Regions from separate parts of the Wukongibacter baidiensis genome, predicted to be linked through region 1. Evidence: a T-box and tRNA genes for the amino acid it is inferred to sense, from the RefSeq annotation. Region 1 holds a T-box; the other holds one or more tRNA genes.
The links. The T-box of region 1 lies ahead of serS (serine--tRNA ligase). A T-box ahead of a tRNA ligase gene usually reads a tRNA of that ligase, here a tRNA-Ser.

Region 1 (12,279 bases):
CTAAAGGAAAAGAAGTTTAGTGCTTTGATGAACAAGTATGGTAAAGAAAAAGATATAGTTAGGCTGCCTTGCCCTAAATTAGTGGAACTTATTGAATCGGGCATTATGGAAGGTGAAACCATCAAAGATAGTATAAAAGAATGTTTTGATGGGATAAGCATAGATCAGGTTTCATCAATAGTTCTAGGTTGTACCCATTACATATTTTTAAAGGATAGTATTAGAGAGTTTGTGGGAGCCAAGGTACAGATTATTGATGGAAATGAAGGAACCGCAAGACATTTAAAGAATGTATTAGAGAAGAAAAAATTACTGAATAATATTGATGAGGAAGAAGTACAACTGAATATATATAATTCTAAAGAAGATAAGGAAATAATAGAGCTCTCAAAGAAGCTTCTTACATTTAGTTTAGAAAAGCTAGAGTTTTAAACCTTAATCTATAGAATAAAAAACAATACTCGTTATACTAAATATTACAACATATATAGAAAGGTGCCTCACTATGAAAAAAATATTATCATTCTTCAAATCGCTTTTTGTGATTGGAAGAGTTAAAGAGGAAGATTTATCCTCTTATCTTATTCAAAGTCATATTATGAAAACGACTTCAAGTAGACATAGAAAATTTAGATAAATAGCAAATAAATAAAACTTTGAGGGGTGAAAAAAATGCCTAGGATAAGACCTTTAGAGCCTAATGAAGTAGATAATGAAGCTAAGGAAATTTTTGAAGATTTTTTAAATGAACGGGGAAATATTCCAAATATGTTTAGAACACTTGCTTATAGACCAAAGCTTTTAAAAACAGCATTTGATCATTTTAGAATGGTTCTAAAAACAGGAACTGTAGATTTTAAGTTAAAGGAAATGGTAGCCGTTAGAGTCTCTCAGATGAATGAATGCGCTTACTGACTTTCATCTCATACTGCCATAGCAAAAGGGGCAGGGGTATCGGACGATACCATAAGGGAAATGGAAAATAAGCTTAAAAACCCAGAGCTTTTCACAGAAAAAGAACTTGTTGCGCTAGAATTCGCAGAGGTAATGACTACGGATTCAAACAATGTTCCCGATGAACTATATAATGATATGAAAAAGCACTTTGATGATGGAGAGATAGTTGAAATAGCATCTGTAGTAGGTATATTTAATTATTTCAACAAGTTTAATAATGCTCTGCAAACTGAAATAACAAAGTAAGAAAGGACCTAAGGTTATGGAAGGTATTAGTCCAGAAGCTTTGGAGCTTGTAAAGGAAAAGATCAATCAAATAATAAGCGAAAGCTCCGATATAGATGAAAGAGAAGAGGAATTAATACGACTTAGATTTGGATTAGATGAAAATGGTCCGATTAAGATAAAGGATCTATCTAAGAAGTTTAATGTTCCTCCTAGAAAAATGAAAAAAGAGATTGATGCAATAGAAAAGAAAGTATTTAATAAACTGAAAAGGACTATATAACAAGGGGATGTTTCAGAAATTCACTGGTTCTGAAACACCCTGGGGCTGTGCTCATGAGAAACTTTCATGAGACAGTCCCATTTTTTTTTTTTTAGAATATGAAAATATTCATTTTAAGTTCAATAGGAGGACACAAAGAATACACATAGAGATTATACAATTTAGCTGTAAACAAAAAGAATAAGAGGGGGAGAAAATAATGAAAAAAATATTAAAAACGATTTTAACATTAACAATAGTTTTTAGTTTGCTGTGTACTCCTGTTTTCGCTGAAACAGCTAGCATAAAAATAAGAGATATATCATCAGCTGTAGGTGAAGACTATCTTGGTGAATTTACTGATTTCATTGAGGAAATCGAGGATATTGAAAAAGATGATGAAAAGGATCTTAAAAAATTATTTAAGCAAATAGTAGATTTAGAAGAAAAATTACAAGGTAAATGGCAGAAGATAGAGGATATATTATCTAAATATCTTGATAATGATGAACTGCAAGATATCTTTGATGAAGTAAACCCTGAAAATGGTACAGATGAAGAAAATCAAGATGATGAAGGTACATTAATAATTAGTTATAGTGTTAAGAATGGAAAGACAACTCCACAGGAGGAGCCAGATCTTGAAGAGAAAGAACATGTGAAGCTTCAGAAAGATACTAAAAACCATAAGGAAATATGGGAATTAATAAAGGATATTGTCCCATCAAAATATTTAAAAATTATTACCCATTTTCAAATTAATACAGATGGAAAAGAAGGAACATTAGCCCATGTGACCATGACAGAAGAGGGCGATAATTCTAAATGGATGATATCTGTAGATATGGTCGATGGTATAAAAAATGATGGAAAACTAAACGAAAAGGAATTAACTGATACCATAATACATGAATTTGGACACATATTAACTTTGAATAGTGATGAGATAGATGCTAGAGAACCTAAAGATAATGAAAGTACCTTTGTAACAATGGAGGGTGTAACAAAAAAGGAGTCATATTTAAACCAATTCTATCAAAAATTCTGGAAGGAAATATATGACGAGTGGGAAGAGATTGAGGAAATAGAGGATGATGATGAATACTATGATGCACAGGAAGAATTCTATGAAAAATATAAAGCAAGATTTGTAAGTGACTATGCAGCCACAAATCCTGGAGAAGATATTGCCGAAACATTTATGCATTTTGTTACGGAAAAAAAGCCACGTGGAAAAACCATTGCCGATAAAAAAGTATTATTTCTATATTCATTTCCTGAGCTAGTTAAGATGAGAGAAGAGATAAGAGAAGCAATGTAAAAAAGATAAGTTTTTAGCTCTCTATTTATTATGTATAATAATAAGTAGAGGGCTTTGCTTTAATAAATTATTCTTCTATAGATGTGAGAAGATAAAGCTCAATTTACTCAAATTTCTGAGTCATATATCTATGTATTTAAGAGGTGGATTATTAATGAATAAAAATATTTTATTAGTAGAAGATGAACCTAGATTGAGGGAAATCGTATCGGATTACTTTAAGGTAGAGGGCTTCAGTATCTATGAAGCTGTAGATGGAAAGGAAGCCATGGATATCTTTGAAGAGAGTAAAATTTCATTAGTTATCCTAGATATAATGCTTCCAAAGCTTGATGGATGGACTGTATGTAGGAGGATAAGAAAAACCTCTGATGTGCCTATAATAATGCTGACAGCTAGATCCGAAGAAGATGATATGCTTATGGGATATGAGCTAGGAGCCGATGATTATGTAACAAAGCCCTTTAGCCCAAAGGTATTGGTTGCTAAGGCCAAGATACTATTAAAAAGAGTAGGGGGACCAAAGGAAAAGGCTGATAATATGATAAGAATCGGGGCTATTGAAATAAACAAGCTGTCATATAACGTTAGACTAGATAACAATACAATTGATCTTGCACCAAAGGAGTATGAACTTTTAGTATATATGATTGAAAACAAAGGAATAGTTTTGTCTAGGGAAAACATACTAAACAGAATTTGGGGATATGATTACTATGGTGACCTTAGAACTGTAGACACCCATATAAAGAAGCTTAGGAGTAAGCTAGGAGATAGATCAAAGTACATTAGAACCATAATCAAAGCCGGTTATAAATTTGAGGTGAATTAATGAGCAAAAAAAGTATTACTTTCAAACTATTTGTTATTACTTCAATATTTCTTATGATTCTTTTAGGTTCTGCCATGGCTACACAAACAATATTTTTTGATGATTATTTTGTGAGTAGAAAAATTGAAAGACTAGTAGAAAGGCTTGAAGAATTTAGCCAAGAATACAAGGGATCTAAATGGGATGAAAGAAGTATACAGAATAATATAAGACTGTTTTCAATGGAAAATGATGCACAGATAGCTGTCCTTAATGAAGAAAGATTAGTTAAATATATGAACTATGTAAGTATTACAATTATAGATTCAAAGGGAGAAGAGATAATTATTCCCTTAAGTAATTTCTTGCAGTTCTTTGATAGAAAAGATTTAAATATAAATGTCGGAGACGATATAACAATTGAAGGTGTGAATATATTAGGAAAAATTTTAGTACCTTTGAGAATCCAAAATAATGGAGTTATATTAGATGTTAAGGATGTAGCTGAAGAAGATAAAATTATATATATATATGAAACCGATATAAATAGCGTAGATAAAATAACTGGAAAAGTCAAAGCGATAAACCTACCATCTAATATTAACGGCATAGCGAACTATGATGAGGAAGTATTTTTAGTAGCTTTAGATGATTTTCTCTTTAGTGTTGAGTCAGGAGAATTAAGGTTTGATGAGGGTTTAATGAGCTACATATTTGAAGATACTATGAGGGGAACACAAAATATAATAATCGCAAAACAAACTATCAAGGATTATCAAGTAGATGAAGTAATTTTTGTAATGTCTTCCTTAAATGCAGTAAGAGAGATGAATGAGATTATGAGGGACTACTATATCTATGTGGCTATTGGAGCCTTAATATTTATAATAATTTTGTCCTTTATATACTCAAAATTGATATCAAAGCCCCTTGTAAAGGTGAATGAAGTTGCAGAGAGAATGGCAGATCTAGATTTTTCATCCTACTGTGAAGTGAAGTCCGATGATGAAATAGGAAGCCTATCAAGGAGTCTAAATACTCTATCTAAAAACTTAAGTAATAGCTTAGAAGAATTAAAGGGAGCCAATGAAAAGCTATTAGAGGATATTGAAAAAGAGAAAAGACTTGAGGAAATGAGAAAGGAATTCGTGTCTAGTGTATCCCATGAGCTAAAAACTCCATTAGGTATTATTAAAGGATTTGCAGAAGGAATCAAAGATGGTATTTATGAAGAGAAGAAGGAATACTATCTAGACGTAATATTAGATGAGGTAGAAAAAATGGAAGATCTAGTGCTAGATATGTTGGATCTTTCTAAATTAGAATCTAAATCATATAGATTGACTAAAGAAAAATTCTTCATAGATCAGTTGTTTTTAAAAGTAATAGATAAATTTAAAAATCATATTGCAAGTAAGAATATTAACATTGTTTTTCAATGTGAAGGCGAAGATGTTTCAGTTCATGCCGATAGAAAGAGGATTGAGCAGGTCATTGTAAACCTACTTAGCAATGCAATAAGACATACAAATAATGAAGGAACAATAACTTTTTCAATAATTGTTCAAGACGAAAGAGTAAATGTGTCTATTGAAAATAACGGAGAAAGTATATCTAAAGAAAAGATAAATAGGATATGGGATAGATTTTATAGAATTGAAGAATCAAGAGTAAGACAAGCTGGAGGAACAGGTTTAGGTTTAGCCATAGTAAAGAATATATTAGAACTACATGATAGTAATTATGGAGTGAGGAATACTGAAGATGGAGTAGAGTTTTATTTTTCGTTGCCTAAGATAGAGCTGTTATAAAAAAATAGATATGATTTATTATTAGAAATTTATAAAGCCCCTATTCTACCAGGGCTTTGAGACTGCCCGGAAACCCGAATTTCTTCGTTGTTGCCTCAAGCAAGAACCCTTACGTATGTCTGTATACGCTGCGGTCTCTTGCTTTCATCACGCCTCGAACTTCAGCTTTCCGGGCAGTCTGTCATCTTGTAGACTTTGTCTACAATCTGAAAGCCCCGATTCTATCGGGGCTTTAATTGACTAAATAAGTAAGGTTAAATCTATCTAGTTAAAGATCTTAAATCTTTCAATTCATCTGTACTCATATTGTCTAAGACATAGGCCTTACGAGCAAATTCATTTCTAGTAAATACCCCTTTTTCCACTAAAAGCTCAATGAGGCTTGCTATAGCAAGGGTATTTCTATAATCTATTTCCTTTAAATCTCCAATTTTTGCGTAGATATCAATTTTATTAAAGCTGTTCATATTATCGACCCCCATTTAATTATATGTATATTTTAATTATCTCCTCAAAACAAAAAAGTATACATGGAGAATATGTTTTAGTTGATTCAAGACAAAGCAAAAAACAGTCTCAAAAAGAGATAAAAATCTTATTTTGAGACTGTTTCTCTTTGTGATTTCTCATTTTGAGACAAGTCAAAACTAAAAATAAGTATTTTTCAATGATTTAGCTTTGGCACGATTGTTGCAATGATTATTTTCAGAAGAATATTAAAGGGGAGTGGGATTGTGGAATTAAGAAATCTTATTGTTAAAGCTCTTAAGGAGGAAGTTGTTCCTGCTATGGGTTGTACAGAGCCAGTTGCTGTGGCTTTAGCAGGTGCGAAGGCTAAGGAATTAATAGATTTTCAAGAGATAGATAGAGTTCAGGTTTTTGTTAGCCCTAACATATATAAAAATGGTTTGGCTGTAGGAATACCAAATACAGAAGAAGTAGGACTTTATATTGCAGCAGCACTAGGTCTTATAGGTGGAAAAAGCGAAAAGGACCTGAAGGTATTGGAAGGAATAGAGCCAAATGATGTGAAAGTTGCAAAGGACCTATTAGAAAGTGGAAAATTATCCTTAGATATTAAAGCTACAAAGGAGAAGATTTATATTGAGGTAGAGCTTTTCACCGATGGAGGTTCTTCTAAGGTAGTTATAAAGGGTAAACATAATAGATTTGTGTATTTGGAAAAGCAAGGAGAAGTAATATTAGATGAAAAGGAAGAAAATGCACAGGCAGTAGATGATAAAAATGCAATATATAATTTAAAAATAAGAGAAATTATTCATGAGATAGAGCAAGTACCATATGAAGACATAAAGTTTATGTTAGATGGCTTAGAAATGAATGAGAAGATAGCACAAACTGGACTAAAGCAAAATACTGGAATAGGAGTAGGCTTTACCTTCCTAGACAATATAGAAAAGGGTATACTATCCAACGACCTAATGAATCAGGCAATGATGCTAACAGCAGCAGCTTCAGATGCACGTATGTCTGGGGTAAGTCTGCCAGTTATGAGCAGTAATGGAAGTGGAAATAATGGATTAACAGTAATATTACCTATAGTAGCCTATAAAGAAAAGTTTCAGCCAGAGGATGAAAAGATAGCTAGAGCTTTAGCAATAAGTCATATTATCAATAGTTATATAAAGTACTATATAGGTAGATTATCTGCTCTATGTGGTTGTGGAGTTGCTGCTGGAACTGGTTCGGCTGTAGGTATAGCTTGGTTAATGGGTGCAAATGATGAACAGATAGATGGTGTAATAAAAAATATGCTTGCAAATACAAGTGGAATGATCTGTGATGGTGCAAAGGTGGGATGTGCATTAAAGCTTGCTACATCTGCGTCGGCTGCCGTTCAATCAGCTCTATTAGCTATAGGTAACAATATTGTGCCTTCGCAGAATGGTATTGTAGCTGAAACGGCAGAGGAGACAATAAAGAACCTAGGAACATTATCAGATAAAGGAATGAATACTGCCGATGAAGTAATATTAAGGGTTATGAAGGAAATGCAAGCAAAGTCAAATACTAATTTAGATTATTCAAATAAGCAAAATAGTATTGCGTAGTGATAGAGTAACTTTACTAATAATGATAAAGATTAAAAAAACTATAATATATAAGGAGTGTTTTACATGAAAAAAGAAACTATTAGTACAAAAAATGCCCCAGCGGCTATAGGACCTTACTCTCAAGGAGTAAAAGTTAACAACATGATTTATACTTCCGGTCAATTACCGATAGATATAAAAACAGGTGAGATGCCAGATACTATCGAGGAACAAACTAGAAAGTCATTAGAGAATGTAAAGGCAATAATTGAGGAAGCTGGAAGTGATATGAGTAAAGTATTTAAAACTACTGTATTCTTAAGCGATATGAATAACTTTGCAAAAATGAACGAGGTATATAAAGAGTTCTTTACTGAAAACTATCCTGGTAGGAGTGCTGTAGAAGTTGCAAGATTGCCTAAGGATGCCTTAGTTGAGATAGAAGCAATAGCAACAGTTTAATATAATAACACTAAAAAACAAAGGGTGAGTCTAACTATAATTAGATTCACCCTTTTTTAAAACCGAGTTTAGAATAAAGTTACTATTATTTTACTTCAACGATCCATCCCTCTGGAGCCTCAACGTCTCCAAATTGAACTCCATAAAGAGTATCATAAAGCTTTTTAGTAACAGGTCCTACCTCTGTTTCACTATGGAAAACATGAAGATTTCCTTTATATTCAATACCTCCAATAGGAGTTATTACAGCAGCAGTTCCACATGCACCAGCTTCTTTGAATTCATCTAGATTATCTATTAAAACATCTCTTTCTGATACTTTCATATCTAAATAATTTTCAGCAATATGCATTAAGGAGTACTTTGTTATACTAGGAAGAATAGATGGTGAATCTGGAGTTACAAATTCATTATCATTTGTAATACCAAAGAAATTAGCAGCTCCAACTTCTTCTATCTTAGTATGAGTCTTTGGATCAAGATAGATACAATCTGCAAAGCCTTTTTTTACAGCTACTTCATGGGCATAAAGACTTGCTGCATAGTTTCCTCCAACCTTTGCTGCTCCTGTACCAAATGGTGCAGCTCTATCATATTCAGAAATAGTAAAGTTTACAGGACTCATTCCACCCTTAAAATAAGGTCCAACTGGAACACAGAATATGCAGAATATGTACTCAGGAGCTGGTTTTACTCCAACATTATCTCCAACACCTATAACAAAGGGTCTTAGATAAAGAGTTGCTCCAGTTCCATATGGAGGAACATAGGCTTCATTAGCCTTAACAACTTGAATACAAGCATCGATAAATTTTTCTTCTGGTACTTCTGGCATTAATATACGCTTACAGCTATTATTTAAACGCTTAGCATTTTGATCAGGTCTAAAAAGTTGGATTTTACCATCTTTTGTGCGGTAAGCCTTTAATCCTTCAAAACATTGTTGTCCATAATGAAGTGCTGTTGAAGCCTCACTAATAGAAAGCTTGTTGTCTTCTGTTAATGTTCCTTCATCCCACTTTCCATCCTTCCATCTTGATACATAACGGAGATCTGTTTTAATGTAATTAAAACCAAGTGTACTCCAATCGATATTAACAGTATTTTTCATACAATCCCTCCTAGAATATAATAAATAGCGTATATTCAAAATTATAATATAGATGGTTAATGTTTCATAGGCCTTTTCATGCTATAATGTATAAATATTATATTTTTGTTAGAAAATAATAAAATTTCCCTTGAAAAATGTAATAAATTATGCTAAAATTACTGAAAATATAGTATGAGACAATTATAGTATATATTATTTTAATGACTATGACGGGAATTAGTAAATAGGATAATTTTTTAAGAGAGTCGACGGTTGGTGGAAGTCGATATAATTACCTGTTGAATCCATCCTAGAGTTGTTAAACTGAAGGTTATTTATAGAAGTCGCAAGACTATAGTAGGTTTAATCGGTTAGCATCCGTTAATGTGCTAAGGGTTATTAAAAAAAATAACCCTATGAGTGGACTAGTATAGTCAATCAGGGTGGCAACGCGGAATAAATCCTTCCGTCCCTATATGGGGACAGGAGGATTTTTTTATCGTTATGAGTACTTCTCAAAGAGAAATCTGAAGTTAAAAGTAAGGATTTAAAAATATTTAAAGATATAAAAGGAGGTTACAAAGGTGTTAGATATTAAAAGAATAAGAAATGATTTTGATGAGGTAAAAGAACTTATTGAAAAGAGAACTAAGGGTGATTTTGGAATAGGTGAAGTAATTAAGCTTGATGAAGAGAGAAGAAAGATAATAGCAGAAGTTGAGCAAATGAAGAATAGGCAAAAAACAGTTTCTAAGGAAATACCAAAGCTTAAAAAAGAAGGTAAGGATGCTACAGCTGTACTTGCTGAAATGAAGGAACTATCAGAGACAATAAAGGGTCTAGATACTAAATTAAAAGAAATAGACGAAGAAATCAAGATGACGCTTCTAGGAATTCCAAACGCACCGCGTCATGATACTCCGGTTGGTAATAGTGATGAGGATAATGAACTAGTTAGAACCTGGGGAGAGCCTACAGAATTTGAATTTGAAAAAAAGGCTCACTGGGATGTAGGAGTCGACCTAGGAATACTAGATTTTGAAAGGGCTTCTAAAATTACAGGATCAAGATTCACCGTATATAGAGGAGTAGGTGCAAAGCTTGAAAGAGCCCTTATAAACTTTATGCTTGATATTCATACTGGAGATCATGGATATGAAGAGATCTTACCTCCGTTCATGGTAAATAGAAATAGTATGACAGGAACTGGTCAGCTTCCAAAGTTTGAAGATGATATGTTCCATCTGCCAAGTAAGGATTATTTTCTAATACCTACTGCAGAGGTGCCGCTAACTAACTTATATATGGATGAAATATTGGATGGAGATACGCTTCCAATCTATCATACAGCCTTTACACCCTGTTTTAGAAAGGAAGCTGGGTCTGCAGGTAGAGATACAAGAGGGCTTATTCGTCAGCATCAATTTAACAAGGTTGAGCTAGTTAAGTTTGCTAGACCAGAGGATTCATACAATGAGTTAGAAAAGCTGGTGACAGAAGCAGAAGAGATTTTAAAGAGATTAGAGCTGCCTTATAGAGTTGTAAGACTTTGTGGTGGAGATTTAGGATTTAGCTCAGCTATGACCTATGATATTGAAGTTTGGATGCCAAGCTACGATAGATACTTAGAGATTTCTTCTTGTAGTAACTTTGAAGATTACCAAGCAAGAAGAGCCAATATAAGATTTAGACCGGAGCCAAAGGGTAAGGCTCAGTATGTTCACACATTAAATGGATCAGCCCTTGCAGTTGGAAGAACATTATCTGCAATTCTTGAAAACTATCAGCAGGAAGATGGATCTGTAGTTATTCCAAAAGCTTTAAGACCTTATATGGGTGGATTAGAGAAGATAACTAAATAGTATATATGAAAAAATAAAACTGGGAGATTTCCCAGTTTTATTTTTTTGAGTTCTTTTTTACAATTTCACATATTCTTGTGATATTTCTACTACATCTAACCTTTATAATAAAGTCAGAAGTTAGGAAAGCTTTCCACAAAAAAATAATAAACTGGAGGTACATAAAATGAAAATGAAAAAAAATCTAAAGGTTTTAGCACTTGGAGCAGTTGTAGCATTAAATCTATGTATACCAGCTTTTGCTAATGAGGTAGTAGAAGCACCAAGAGGGAAGAATGTATCATCAGGAATTCAAAGGTACTTTTCTATGCAAAAAATGGACCCAGATCAAATGAAAGAAATGTTAGAGAAGTCATTAGAAAAGTTAGAAAATGCGTATGAAGAAGGAAAAATAGATGAGGAAAGATACGAAGCAGCTAAAGCGAACATAGAAGAAAAGCTTGAAAAAATTGAAAATGGAGATTATTCATTTATGGAAGCAAAGCCAACAGGTCTAAAAAAATTAGACCCAGAGCAAATGAAGGAAAGATTAGAAAATGCATTAGAAAGGTTAGAAGAAGCCTATGAAGAAGGAAAGATAGATGAGGAAAAATACGAAGCAAGAAAGGCTGCAATGGAAGAAAACATTGAGAAGATCGAAAATGGTGATTACTCTTTTATGCAGACAAAGGTAATAAGTCAAAGAAACTTAGATCCAGAGCAAATGAAGGAAAGATTAGAAAATGCATTAGAAAGATTAGAAGAAGCCTATGAAGAAGGAAAAATAGATGAGGAAAAATACGAAGCAAAAAAGGCTGCAATAGAAGAAAATATTGAGAAGATCGAAAATGGAGATTACTCGTTTATAAAAGCAAAAGGATTGAGTCAAAGAAATCTAGATCCAGAGCAAATGAAGGAAAAATTGGAACTATTATTAGAAAAGTTAGAAGAAGCCTATGAAGAAGGAAAGATAGATGAGGAAAGATATGAAGCAAGAAAGACTTTAATAGAAGAAAAACTTGAAGAACTGGACAATTAAGTGTAGATTTGTAGTAACAAAACTATGCTAGATATAAAAGAAATGCTGCAGCTCTTTGTAATATTAATGGGGTAGAATAAAGAATATCGGAGTTGGGAATATAAAATATAATTAATCAAGTGATGTGGAAGAAATCCTCTAAATTTACACTAACAATACTTATAGGCATTATAAAAAGACCTAGTTTATTTTAAAGTGAGCAGGTCTTTTTACCCCGTTTAAATATATCTTTATAAATACCTAACAATAATTATGTAGTATGATTTATAATTCTATTATAGATTATTTCTTGGAGATACTAGTAATAAAATGAGTTAGTTAAGTATATTTCCACTAATTAGTTTAGCTAGAGTCATTATAACTTGAAAGGGAAGATTGTAATGTATAAAGTTTTTCTCGTAGA
Region 2 (12,279 bases), 810 kb from region 1:
AAGCCCCCTAGGCCATTCAGTGCTCTACCTCCGTTTCTCTAAATCTGAGGCTAGCCCTAAAGCTATTTCGGGGAGAACCAGCTATCTCCGAGTTCGATTGGAATTTCTCCGCTATCCACAGGTCATCCGATAGCTTTTCAACGCTAAACGGTTCGGACCTCCACGAAATTTTACTTTCGCTTCATCCTGCCCATGGATAGGTCACCCGGTTTCGGGTCTACGGCATGCAACTAAATTCGCCCAGTTAAGACTCGCTTTCGCTGCGGCTCCAGACCAAAGGTCCTTAACCTTGCTGCATACCGTAACTCGTTGGCCCGTTCTACAAAAAGTACATGGTCGTTCATATAAAGAACTTCCACTGCTTGTAGACATAGGGTTTCAGGTTCTATTTCACTCCCCTCCCGGGGTTCTTTTCACCTTTCCCTCACGGTACTATCCTCTATCGGTCACCAGGTAGTATTTAGCCTTGGGAGGTGGTCCTCCCAGCTTCCCACAAGGTTTCACGTGCCTCGTGGTACTCTGGAGTAGTGCCAAGGATCTTCTTCTTTCACCTACAGGACTTTCACCTTCTGCGGTGGGCCTTTCCAGACCTCTTCGGTTAGAATACCTTCCTCTTTATGGCTCTATCCACAACCCCTAAAGCCGTAGCTCTAGGTTTGGGCTCTTCCCCTTTCGCTCGCCGCTACTGAGGGAATCGATTTTTCTTTCTCTTCCTCAGGGTACTTAGATGTTTCAGTTCCCCTGGTTGCCTCCAACTGCCTATGTATTCAGCAGAAGGTATCTAAGGTTTACTTAGATGGGTTTCCCCATTCGGAAATTCCCGGATCAAAGCTTGCTTGCAGCTACCCGAGACTTATCGCAGCTTACCACGTCCTTCGTCGGCTCCTGGTGCCAAGGCATTCACCCTATGCCCTTAATAACTTGACCATTATATTAGTCAATAAAACCTTTTTACAAAAGTTAAATTAACTCAGTGAAATTGCTTTTATAGCAATTCTGTTTCTCTCCATTGTTCAGTTTTCAAAGAACAAAATTATGTTTGAGTGCTTTAACTTAATAGCATTCAAACATTCATGGTGGAGACGAGGAGATTTGAACTCCTGACCCCCTGCTTGCAAGGCAGGTGCTCTCCCAACTGAGCTACGCCCCCATAATTTTGTTGTATATTTAAATTGAATGTCCTTAGACATTCAAAACTAAACAGTGTAAGGTTTTCTCCTTAGAAAGGAGGTGATCCAGCCGCACCTTCCGATACGGCTACCTTGTTACGACTTCACCCCAGTCATTGATTTCACCTTCGGCAGCTTCCTCTTAAAAAGTTAGATAGCTGACTTCGGGTGCCCCCAACTCCCATGGTGTGACGGGCGGTGTGTACAAGACCCGGGAACGCATTCACCGCGACATTCTGATCCGCGATTACTAGTAACTCCAACTTCATGTGGGCGAGTTGCAGCCCACAATCCGAACTGGGACTGGCTTTTTGGGATTCGCTCCAGATTACTCATTCGCTTCCCGTTGTACCAGCCATTGTAGCACGTGTGTAGCCCAGAACATAAGGGGCATGATGATTTGACGTCATCCCCACCTTCCTCCGGTTTGTCACCGGCAGTCTCTCTAGAGTGCCCAGCTTAACCTGCTGGCAACTAAAGACAAGGGTTGCGCTCGTTGCGGGACTTAACCCAACATCTCACGACACGAGCTGACGACAACCATGCACCACCTGTCTCCTCTGTCCCCGAAGGGAAAGGTACGATTAAGTACCGGTCACAGGGATGTCAAGTCCTGGTAAGGTTCTTCGCGTTGCTTCGAATTAAACCACATGCTCCGCTACTTGTGCGGGTCCCCGTCAATTCCTTTGAGTTTCAGTCTTGCGACCGTACTCCCCAGGCGGAGTGCTTAATGCGTTAACTCCGGCACCGAGGGTGTGAACCCCCGACACCTAGCACTCATCGTTTACGGCGTGGACTACCAGGGTATCTAATCCTGTTCGCTCCCCACGCTTTCGTGCCTCAGCGTCAGTTGCAGTCCAGAGAGTCGCCTTCGCCACTGGTGTTCCTCCTAATATCTACGCATTTCACCGCTACACTAGGAATTCCACTCTCCTCTCCTGCACTCAAGCCATACAGTTCCAAAGGCTTACTACGGTTGAGCCGTAGCCTTTCACCTCTGGCTTATTTGGCCGCCTACGCACCCTTTACGCCCAGTGATTCCGGATAACGCTTGCCCCCTACGTATTACCGCGGCTGCTGGCACGTAGTTAGCCGGGGCTTCCTCCTAAGGTACCGTCATTATTCTTCCCTTAGGACAGAGTTTTACGACCCGAAAGCCTTCTTCACTCACGCGGCGTTGCTGCATCAGGCTTTCGCCCATTGTGCAATATTCCCCACTGCTGCCTCCCGTAGGAGTCTGGACCGTGTCTCAGTTCCAGTGTGGCCGATCACCCTCTCAGGTCGGCTACTGATCGTCGCCTTGGTAGGCCTTTACCCCACCAACTAGCTAATCAGACGCGGGTCCATCTTGTACCACCTGAGTTTTGACTAATGCGCCATGCGACGCTATAGTTTTATGAGGTATTAATCACCGTTTCCAGTGGCTATCCCTCTGTACAAGGCAGGTTACCCACGCGTTACTCACCCGTCCGCCGCTTTCCAGTTAATCCTTCATCCGAAGAATCAGTCATAACCTTCTCGCTCGACTTGCATGTGTTAAGCACGCCGCCAGCGTTCATCCTGAGCCAGGATCAAACTCTTAAAAAAAATCTGGCGTTTATTACTTCTTTAGCTTGAATTATATCAAACTAAGGTTTAATTCCTTACACTGTTTAGTTTTCAATGTCCAAAGTTTTTTCTGTCGTTTTAGCGACAAGAACCATTATAGCAAATCTTTTTTATCTTGTCAACACTTTTTTCGACATTTTTTTCGCCGCTGTTTCCAGCGACTCCATTACCATCTTATAAATGAAACTTAAATAGTAATTTCATGGTGCCCAGAGGCGGAATCGAACCACCGACACGGGGATTTTCAGTCCCCTGCTCTACCGACTGAGCTATCTGGGCATGTTAGTTTTTTTTAAGATATTACCTTGGTGGGCTTAAGTGGACTTGAACCACCGACCTCACGCTTATCAGGCGTGCGCTCTAACCAGCTGAGCTATAAGCCCATAATAATGGTCGGGGTGGCAGGATTTGAACCCGCGACCCTCTGGTCCCAAACCAGATGCGCTACCAAACTGCGCTACACCCCGAATTAAGATATAGATTGTATTGTATGGTGGGCCTTCAGGGATTCGAACCCCGGACCTGCCGGTTATGAGCCGGACGCTCTGACCAACTGAGCTAAAGGCCCTTATTTTGGCGGAGAAGGTGGGATTCGAACCCACGGCCCCTTGCGGAGTCACTGGTTTTCAAGACCAGCTCCTTAAACCACTCGGACACCTCTCCGTAATCAATCATCAAAATAGTACTTACCTTTTATTTATCTTAACAGATAATTAAAACTGGTGACCCATCCGCGACTCGAACGCGGGACACCCTGATTAAAAGTCAGGTGCTCTACCGACTGAGCTAATGGGTCATATATGGCGTGCCCACAGGGATTCGAACCCCGGACACACGGCTTAGAAGGCCGTTGCTCTATCCAGCTGAGCTATGGGCACACATACATTGGAGCGGGTGAAGGGGATCGAACCCTCGCAACCGGCTTGGAAGGCCGGGGCTCTACCACTGAGCTACACCCGCATAGATATTAAATTGGAGCGGTAGAAGGGATTTGAACCCTCGACCCTCGCCTTGGCAAGGCGATGCTCTACCACTGAGCCACTACCGCATATTGGTGCGGGTAGAGGGACTTGAACCCCCACGTACAAGACACTAGATCCTAAGTCTAGCGCGTCTGCCAATTCCGCCATACCCGCATATTAAAGTTTTTTTCAAAATGGTGGAGGGAACTGGATTCGAACCAGTGTAGACTCAGTCAACGGATTTACAGTCCGCCCCCTTTAGCCACTCGGGCATCCCTCCATATTTGTGATGGAGCTGGTGATGGGACTCGAACCCGCAACCTGCTGATTACAAGTCAGCTGCTCTGCCAATTGAGCTACACCAGCATAAATGGCGATCCAGAAGGGACTCGAACCCTCGACCTCTAGCGTGACAGGCTAGCGTTCTAGCCAACTGAACTACTGGACCATAAAGTTGTGTTTCAAAACGCCGTAAGCGTGTTTTGCAAATTATTAATGGTGGGCGCAACAGGACTTGAACCTGTGACCCCCTGCTTGTAAGGCAGGTGCTCTCCCAGCTGAGCTATGCGCCCAAATCAGCTTCTAATAACTAGAAGCTAAAATTGGTGACCCCTAGGGGACTCGAACCCCTGTTACCGCCGTGAAAGGGCGGTGTCTTAACCGCTTGACCAAGGGGCCAAAATGGTTGCGGGGACAGGACTTGAACCTGCGACCTCCGGGTTATGAGCCCGACGAGCTACCAACTGCTCCACCCCGCGTCGATAATTATATATATTTTTTTATGGTGCCGGGGACCGGAATCGAACCGGTACGGTCTTTAAGGACCGCAGGATTTTAAGTCCTGTGCGTCTGCCAGTTCCGCCACCCCGGCACTTATTGGCTCCAGAGGTGAGATTCGAACTCACAGCCTACCGGTTAACAGCCGGTTGCTCCACCATTGAGCTACTCTGGAATGTTTCGCTGTTTTTTTCAGCGACAAGATATATATTATCATATTTGCTTCATCATGTCAACTGTTTTTTTGAAATAAATTCTTTTTCCTATTTATTTCAAACCCGTAACGGCTGACTACTTGTATTATTTTACTACCTGTTTTTCTATTTGTCAAGACGGAAAAATAATGTAATTAAAAAAAATTTAGTCTAAAAGTATAGATATAGATATATAGTTGAAGAATTTAATCTCCTAGGGTATTTAAATATAAAAAGAGGATGACTTCTCATCCTCTTTTTAATAACTATCTGAATTAGTCTTATGTCATATATGTATATAGTCTATATATTAAATCCACCGTTCTATAACCATCAATATTATTAAGCAAACTATACATATCCCGATCCATAGTATTGAATTTTTCAACCTAAGCCCTCCTCATATATATTTATATGCGGGGTTAATATGGTGATATGCATAGAACAAAGATAATAATTGGAGTGTATGTAGTAATTTATATAATTTTGAATCTATCTGTTTGTTCCTTTAACAAGGTTGCCATATTGTTTAATTCTTCTATACTTGCTCCAACTTCTTCTAGGGAACCTACTTGCTCCTGAAGAACAGCATTAATTTGCTGTGCTCCACTAACATTGCTAGATGTATTTTTAGAAATATCATTCATTGTACTTTTCATAACTGAAGTTATTCCTCTTTGCTTTTTAGATAGGTTTAAGATTCTTTCTATCTCTTCAGTCATATTTTCTATTGATGTAAATATATTTTTAAACTGCTTATTTACTTCCATACCTTTTTGTACTGTGGTGTCAACAAGTGACTGTCCTTCCTTCATAGTAGAGTCTGCTTTTCCTACCTTATCTTGAATTTCATCAATCAGCAATCTAATCTTATTCGTCGATTCCTTACTGCTCTCTGCCAGTTTTCTAACTTCCTCTGCAACTACTGCAAATCCCTTTCCATGTTCTCCAGCCCTAGCTGCTTCTATGGCTGCATTCAAAGCAAGAAGATTAGTCTGTTCTGCTATAGCTGTAATAAAGTGTACTATTTCTCCGATTTCTTCCGATGAAATTTTCAGCTCTCCTATAATTCTATTAGTGTTCTCAGAAGAAGTTTTCACCTTATTTATATATGTCACTGCTTCATTTATATTCTCTCCACCAAGTCTAGCAGACTCTAATACATTTTTACTATTATTGAAGGCATTTTCTGATTCATTGGATATGATTTGTGCACTATCATTCATCTCATCAATACCATTTACAGACTCATCTACAGAACTGGCATTGCTCTGGAGCCCACAGGATATTTCATTTATCTCTTTTGCTATATTCTCTATCCCTTGGTTAGTTTGCTCCATTATAAGTGCAATTTCATTAGATGATCGTGATAAAATACTTGAATTTTTTGAGACCTCTGATACTAAATCTTTTATCTTCATAACGAACCAGTTTACATCATTCCCTAGATCGCCTATTTCATCCTTTGTTTTAGTATCAATATTTTGAGTTAAATCTATTTTATTATCTTCGTTAGATAAAATTTTATTCAACGTCTTAGTTATATATGTCATTGGTCTTGTTATACCCTTTGTCATAAGATATGCAATTATAAAGGCCAAAATAAAAGCTCCTGCTAATATAATGATGATATTAGTAATATAGCGCTTGCTATCTTCCATAGCCCTATTGTAAAAATTATCCGCTAACTCGTTTGCATCTTCAACCAGTATATTCATACAACTATTTATAAGTCCAACCTGATATGTTCCAGTACCCTTTTCTACAAGTACTGCTTCGATTTGATTACCTTCCTTAGCGAGCTTAACAATTTCATCCCTAATTGGCTTCCATTCCTTATATGCATTATATGCCTTTTCTACAACTTCAGGGTCCCCAGTAAAGTTGTTTTGAATTATTTCAAATTTCTTATGTACTATTTCATCATATTTCTCAATTTTTTTCACATGATGATGAATCTGCAGTTTCTCTACAGTGCTAACACTTTTCATCTCATTCATAATCTTTAATATATTTATATCTGCTTCATTCACAGCCTTTGTGACTGTAAAAGGCTGTTCATACATATCAATGGTCAAGTTTTGTAGCTGATTCATACCATTAATTGCATATAAACTAACTAAGCATGTAATGAGTATTATGGTTGCAAAGCTTACAGTCATCTTTTTCGATATTTTCAAGTTCTTCAGCATATATGCCCTTCCTTTCATCTATGGTCTAGTCACTAAAAAATCTCCTGGGGTGTCTCAAAGATGGTTTTGTGAGACAGCCCCATCAACATTATATTATTCTTCAAAAGTTTCTATAATCCTTCATATATAAGTATATAAATATATATATATTTATATATATTTATATATCCAAGGTTAGCCCTTATTGCTCTATTACTACATCATACTCTCTCATCCAGATATCTAATTGAATCAGATAAGCTATCAACTGTGGTCCTGTCATTAATTGCCCAAACCAAGGTTTTTTAAAGGCTTTTCCCCCTGTATTTACAATATTCATCACTTCTTTTATGTCAATCAATTGTAAAATCGGAGACGTTTTATCTTCTAGAATTTGTCTCATTCTCATTTGAACTTCTTTAGTATATTGTGGATGATGGGTTTTAGGGTAAGGGCTCTTTTTCCTATAAATAACATCATCAGGTAAGATTCCTTTTAATGCTCTTCTTAATAATCCTTTCTCTCTCCCATCACATAATTTAAAGTTCCTAGGTATGTTATAGGCATATTCAACAATCCTATAATCAGCATAGGGTACTCTTACCTCAAGGCTATTTGACATACTCATACGATCTTTTCTATTTAACAATGTTACCATGAACCACTTGATATTTAAATAGAACAATTCTCTCATTCTTTCATCGGCCATTGATTCACCCTTAAGCTTTGGAACTCTGCTAAGTGTATCATGATATTTTGACTCCACGTATTCTTCTAGGGGTAGATTCTTTAAGTCCTTTGTTAATATGCTCTTCCTCTCATTTATATACCTTGACCAAGGAAATGTATTTGTTTCTATATCCTCTTCCCTTGTGTACCATGGATATCCTCCAAATATTTCATCGGCGCATTCACCAGAAAGAGCCACTGTAGCTTTTTTTCTTACTTCTTTACAAAATAGATAAAGTGAAGAGTCGATATCTGCCATTCCCGGTAAATCCCTAGCTTGAACTGCTCTTTTCAGAGAATCTGCAAGATCAATATTATTTATAGTAATATTCTGGTGGTTACTTCCTATATAATCGACTACTCTTTCAACCCAGTATTCATCAGAATCTGGCTGAAATTCATTAGCTATAAAATACTTGTCATTATCTTCATAGTTAATTGAAAAAGTATTTAGGTTTTCTTTCCCCTGCCTCTTAAAGGCTTCTGCCGCTACTACCGATATTGCGCTTGAATCCAATCCACCCGATAGAAAAGTACAAACAGGAACATCTGATACTAGCTGCCTTTCGATTGCATCAACTACAAGCTCCCTCACATGCTCTGTCGTAGTATCTAAATCCTCTAGATGTGGTTTGGCTTCTAGCTCCCAATACTTCCTCTTTTCTAGTCCCCTGTAATCATATACTATCCTATGGGCTGGAGGTATTTCTTTAATTTCTTTAAATACACCGCTTCCTAATGATCTCGCTGGCCCTAGTCCAAATATTTCTAGAAGTCCTATTTGGTCAACTATTGGTTTTACCTGGGGATGTTTTAATATTGTCTTTATTTCTGAGGCAAATATTAATGAGTCCTCCTTCTGAACATAAAATAAAGGCTTCACCCCAAGGGGATCTCGAGCTAAAAAGGCTTTTCTATTTCTTTCATCCCATATACAGAAAGCAAATATTCCGTTTATTTTATTTAAGCATTTTTCCCCCCAGGCTATATAAGACATTAAAAGAACTTCGGTATCTGAATATGATCTAAATTTATATCCTTTTTCCTGTAGTTCATTTCTAACTTCATCTGTATTGTACAATTCTCCATTATAAACTATAGTATATTCCCTATCTTCTATCTTTCTTGTCATTGGTTGCATACCACCCTCAGGATCAACTATAGTAAGTCTTCTATGACCCAATAAGGCATTTTTTGCTTTATATATACCCGAGCTATCGGGTCCCCTATTACTTAGGCTATTTGTCATATTCTCAATAATATTTATCCTATCACTTATATCCCTTTTATTATTTATCCATCCAGTTATACCACACATAAGTTCAACCCCTCTTTTTTTGATATTGATTATCATTAACAATTTTGTTTCTAATATATTCCTAAAACTTGTCCAATGTTACATCAAGTTAGGGGTTATCAACCTGAGGTATATCATAGTTTCTCTACATATCTTTCTGACGGTCTTCTTAAATATGTTAATCTTTGTAAAGAATTGTATATATTGTGGTAAATATAGTAGTTAATTCTACTCACCAAACTATATATTGTAGTTTTTGTATATGTAGTTCTTTAGAACTACTGTTTTATCTTCTTTTTTTCTGTATAATATTAGTAAGATAAAAACTATGTATCTAGAGTTCATATAAAGATAAACAAGTTTCAAGTTTAATAAATTTCAAATAAAAAAATGCGGGTGATACTTATGAAGGAATGTTTGAGGTGTAATAAAATGATCCCTGATAATACTATAAGGGATTATTGTGAGGTCTGTTATGAAGTTTATGAGAAAATTTTTGATAAGATCAGGGAGTATCTAAGAGAAAATCCTTTAGCTACTGCCTTTGAAGTCGCAGAATATACTGGAGTTGATCATCAAATAATAAAAAAATTTGTTAAAGAAGGTCGGCTTATTGAAATTGAAGCTGAGTCTGTAAATATTGAGTGCAAGCGATGTGGTGCATTGATTTTATCTAAATACCATGAATATTGTCCAAAATGTGAAAAAACTTTATTTAAAGAGTTCAACGGTCTTAAGGGACACTTTGTCCAGTTAGAAAATGCAAAAATGCATCATAAAAAACTTTCTAGAAAATAATTTCAATTACCTTACCGCAATTTCCACAGGCTCTATCTTTTAAGTTTTCTATATTTACTTCAAAGTCTCTTGATACTATTAATGCATTACAACTTGGGCAATATGTATTATTATCAATTCCATTTATGTTACCTATATATACATAATTCAAATATTTTTTCGCTATCTGATGAAGGTTAATAATAGTCTCAACTCCAGTTGGGGCTATTTTCATTTTATATCTCGGATAATATCTTGATAAATGCAGGGGTATGTTTTTGTCTATAGAAGCAATCCACTTACATAGTTCTGTTATTTCCTCTCTATCTGTGTTTAGTCCTTCGATTAATAGAGTTGTTATCTCCACATGGCAATACTCCTTAGCCGCCTGGATAGTTTCTAAAACTGGACTTTGCACCCCCTTACATATATCATTGTAAAATCCATTTGAAAATGCTTTTAAATCGATATTCATCGCATCTATAAATTGAGTTAATTTCAATAGAGGCTCTCTGTTTATATATCCATTTGATACAATTACATTCTTTTTTCCTTGTTCCCTTACACGTTTACTAGTCTCTAATATGAACTCGTACCATATGGATGGTTCATTATAGGTATAGGCCACTCCAATATTTTCTTTTTGTTCCTCTGAAATTTCTGCTATCCTCTCATGTGTAGTTTGAATATATTCAGGCATTTCATGAGCGATACTATAATTCTGGCAAAAACTGCACTTCAAATTGCATCCAAAGCTTCCTATGGAAAGTATCTTTTTTCCTGGATGAAAATGATACAATGGCTTTTTTTCTATTGGATCTAAACCACTAGCTGTTATTTTGCCATAATTTAATGTCACTAGCTTTCCACCTAAATTTTTTCTAACTCTACATTTCCCCACCTTACCTTCGTATATCTCACATCCATGGGGACAGAGGAAACACTTCACTCTTCCATTACTATGCTTTTCATAAAACTGAGCTTCTTTAATAAATTTATCCACCATAAATTTTTCCTCCAACAGGTTCTCATTCCTATGCTAATAACATACAACTTTCAACAATGTCTTTGTATACTACATTAACTAGATTTCCACAATTTTATCTGAATTACTTTGTTAGTATTTATACTTATATATAGTATGTCTTTATATTGGGATATACTATATTTATTATATTTTGCTTTTTTCTATTTAAATTATCTTGCTTGTCCACATATTCAGCTAAAAAAATAAACTAGCCTCTGGATAACTTTGTGGATAAATAATAACCTCTATAACCTCGTTGTATACTTCATTTCACTAAAACCGTTCATTTTTTGTCCACAAGTTATCCACAGTTCCATTAGTAATTCACAGCCCTACACCATAGTCACTATTTATGTCTTATTACCTCAAATCGTTGAATATTATAACCTTCATTAGCTGCTATTCCTGCTTTTCCAAGGGCTATTCTTACTTGTTCTTCTACCGTATCTACTCCTTCTAGATTTGGTAACAGTAGTCCTCTACGTTCATTTAGACTAACAATGATTCCATATTTATTTACATCCAAATCGTCAAATGATTTAATTGGTTCTGGACTCATTAATACATCTACTGAATAAGTTAAATACTCAAGCTCTTCCTCTTCAACGGGAAAGAATCTAGGATCTTCGGTTCCAGCCTTTATTGCGTTTTCAATTATTTCTCTAGCTATATTCTCCGTTGTAGCTTTTATCGTGCCAATACAACCCCTGAGTGTACCATCTTTCTTTAGTGAAACAAAGACGCCTTTTTTATCATTAATTAGCTCCTCAGATATTTCTTTTGGGGTATTAATCACATTGCCACTCTTTATATAGTGCTCTAGGCTTTCTCTTGCCAGTTTAACGTATTCATCTTCTCCTCTTCTTATTTCTGCTATTTTATCTTTTCGCGTCTTATACAGTTTATCTAATAGTTGTCTATCCCTATCTCTATTCTGCATTTCAAGCTTCGCAACTCCATATCCAACACCAAATGGCCCTTCATATGAAATAACCTCTGAGGATATTTTATACCCATCACAAGATCCTAGCATTATGTCTATGGACCTCATCCCACATTCTCCTGCTTCTTCACATAGGCTTCTATCTATATCTATTATCTTTTCTACCTCTAAGTTTTCTATTAAGTTTATGATTAGATTATCATACTCCGGTCCTGCAGAATTATATCCATAGGGTCCATCCTCTTTAAGCTTATGGGATAGGTCTCCACTTGCTATTACAACTACATTTTCTTCTCCTTCTTCAACTGCTTCTTGAATAGATTTCCCAAAACTATATAAATCTTCATTTGGAAGTAATCCATATGTAATGTGGATAAGTCTATAGTGTATATACTCTTTATCCACAAAGTATAGTGGCACCATGGTTCCATGATCGAGCTCAGTTGATATATTATATTCTTTTGCAAATTCATCGTCTACCATTGCACATGGTATATCCATCTTATTTGCATACTTAATTATTCTATTAGCTAACTCTAGATCATTGTCCTTTACTATTTTGACCTGCTCGGCTCCAAAGCCAGCCATGTTTCCTTCAAGCTGGCTTTTAATAGATATAGCTATA

Region 2: it encodes a tRNA-Ser, which carries the amino acid that the T-box ahead of serS (serine--tRNA ligase) is inferred to sense. The anticodon was not compared.

Annotation. Positions count from the first base shown of each region.
Region 1 is NZ_CP138202.1:3,644,657-3,656,935, forward strand. It holds gene murI (glutamate racemase) at 1-432, shown strand, start outside; gene R9X47_RS16420 (carboxymuconolactone decarboxylase family protein) at 673-915, shown strand; gene R9X47_RS16425 (carboxymuconolactone decarboxylase family protein) at 976-1,203, shown strand; gene R9X47_RS16430 (hypothetical protein) at 1,220-1,465, shown strand; gene R9X47_RS16435 (hypothetical protein) at 1,665-2,765, shown strand; gene R9X47_RS16440 (response regulator transcription factor) at 2,920-3,597, shown strand; gene R9X47_RS16445 (ATP-binding protein) at 3,597-5,387, shown strand; gene R9X47_RS16450 (hypothetical protein) at 5,648-5,854, opposite strand; gene R9X47_RS16455 (serine dehydratase subunit alpha family protein) at 6,122-7,459, shown strand; gene R9X47_RS16460 (RidA family protein) at 7,526-7,903, shown strand; gene R9X47_RS16465 (branched-chain amino acid aminotransferase) at 7,989-9,014, opposite strand; T-box leader at 9,215-9,473, shown strand; gene serS (serine--tRNA ligase) at 9,581-10,858, shown strand; gene R9X47_RS16475 (hypothetical protein) at 11,025-11,876, shown strand; gene R9X47_RS16480 (response regulator transcription factor) at 12,257-12,279, shown strand, end outside.
Region 2 is NZ_CP138202.1:2,832,766-2,845,044, forward strand. It holds rRNA gene R9X47_RS12775 (23S ribosomal RNA) at 1-927, opposite strand, end outside; tRNA gene R9X47_RS12780 (tRNA-Ala) at 1,075-1,150, opposite strand; rRNA gene R9X47_RS12785 (16S ribosomal RNA) at 1,224-2,756, opposite strand; tRNA gene R9X47_RS12790 (tRNA-Phe) at 2,981-3,056, opposite strand; tRNA gene R9X47_RS12795 (tRNA-Ile) at 3,084-3,160, opposite strand; tRNA gene R9X47_RS12800 (tRNA-Pro) at 3,168-3,244, opposite strand; tRNA gene R9X47_RS12805 (tRNA-Ile) at 3,269-3,345, opposite strand; tRNA gene R9X47_RS12810 (tRNA-Ser) at 3,352-3,440, opposite strand; tRNA gene R9X47_RS12815 (tRNA-Lys) at 3,498-3,573, opposite strand; tRNA gene R9X47_RS12820 (tRNA-Arg) at 3,579-3,655, opposite strand; tRNA gene R9X47_RS12825 (tRNA-Gly) at 3,664-3,737, opposite strand; tRNA gene R9X47_RS12830 (tRNA-Gly) at 3,751-3,825, opposite strand; tRNA gene R9X47_RS12835 (tRNA-Leu) at 3,830-3,913, opposite strand; tRNA gene R9X47_RS12840 (tRNA-Tyr) at 3,935-4,019, opposite strand; tRNA gene R9X47_RS12845 (tRNA-Thr) at 4,030-4,105, opposite strand; tRNA gene R9X47_RS12850 (tRNA-Asp) at 4,111-4,187, opposite strand; tRNA gene R9X47_RS12855 (tRNA-Val) at 4,236-4,311, opposite strand; tRNA gene R9X47_RS12860 (tRNA-Glu) at 4,343-4,417, opposite strand; tRNA gene R9X47_RS12865 (tRNA-Met) at 4,422-4,497, opposite strand; tRNA gene R9X47_RS12870 (tRNA-Leu) at 4,522-4,610, opposite strand; tRNA gene R9X47_RS12875 (tRNA-Asn) at 4,617-4,691, opposite strand; gene R9X47_RS12880 (methyl-accepting chemotaxis protein) at 5,187-6,902, opposite strand; gene asnB (asparagine synthase (glutamine-hydrolyzing)) at 7,084-8,928, opposite strand; gene R9X47_RS12890 (hypothetical protein) at 9,313-9,705, shown strand; gene amrS (AmmeMemoRadiSam system radical SAM enzyme) at 9,695-10,690, opposite strand; gene amrA (AmmeMemoRadiSam system protein A) at 11,058-12,279, opposite strand, start outside.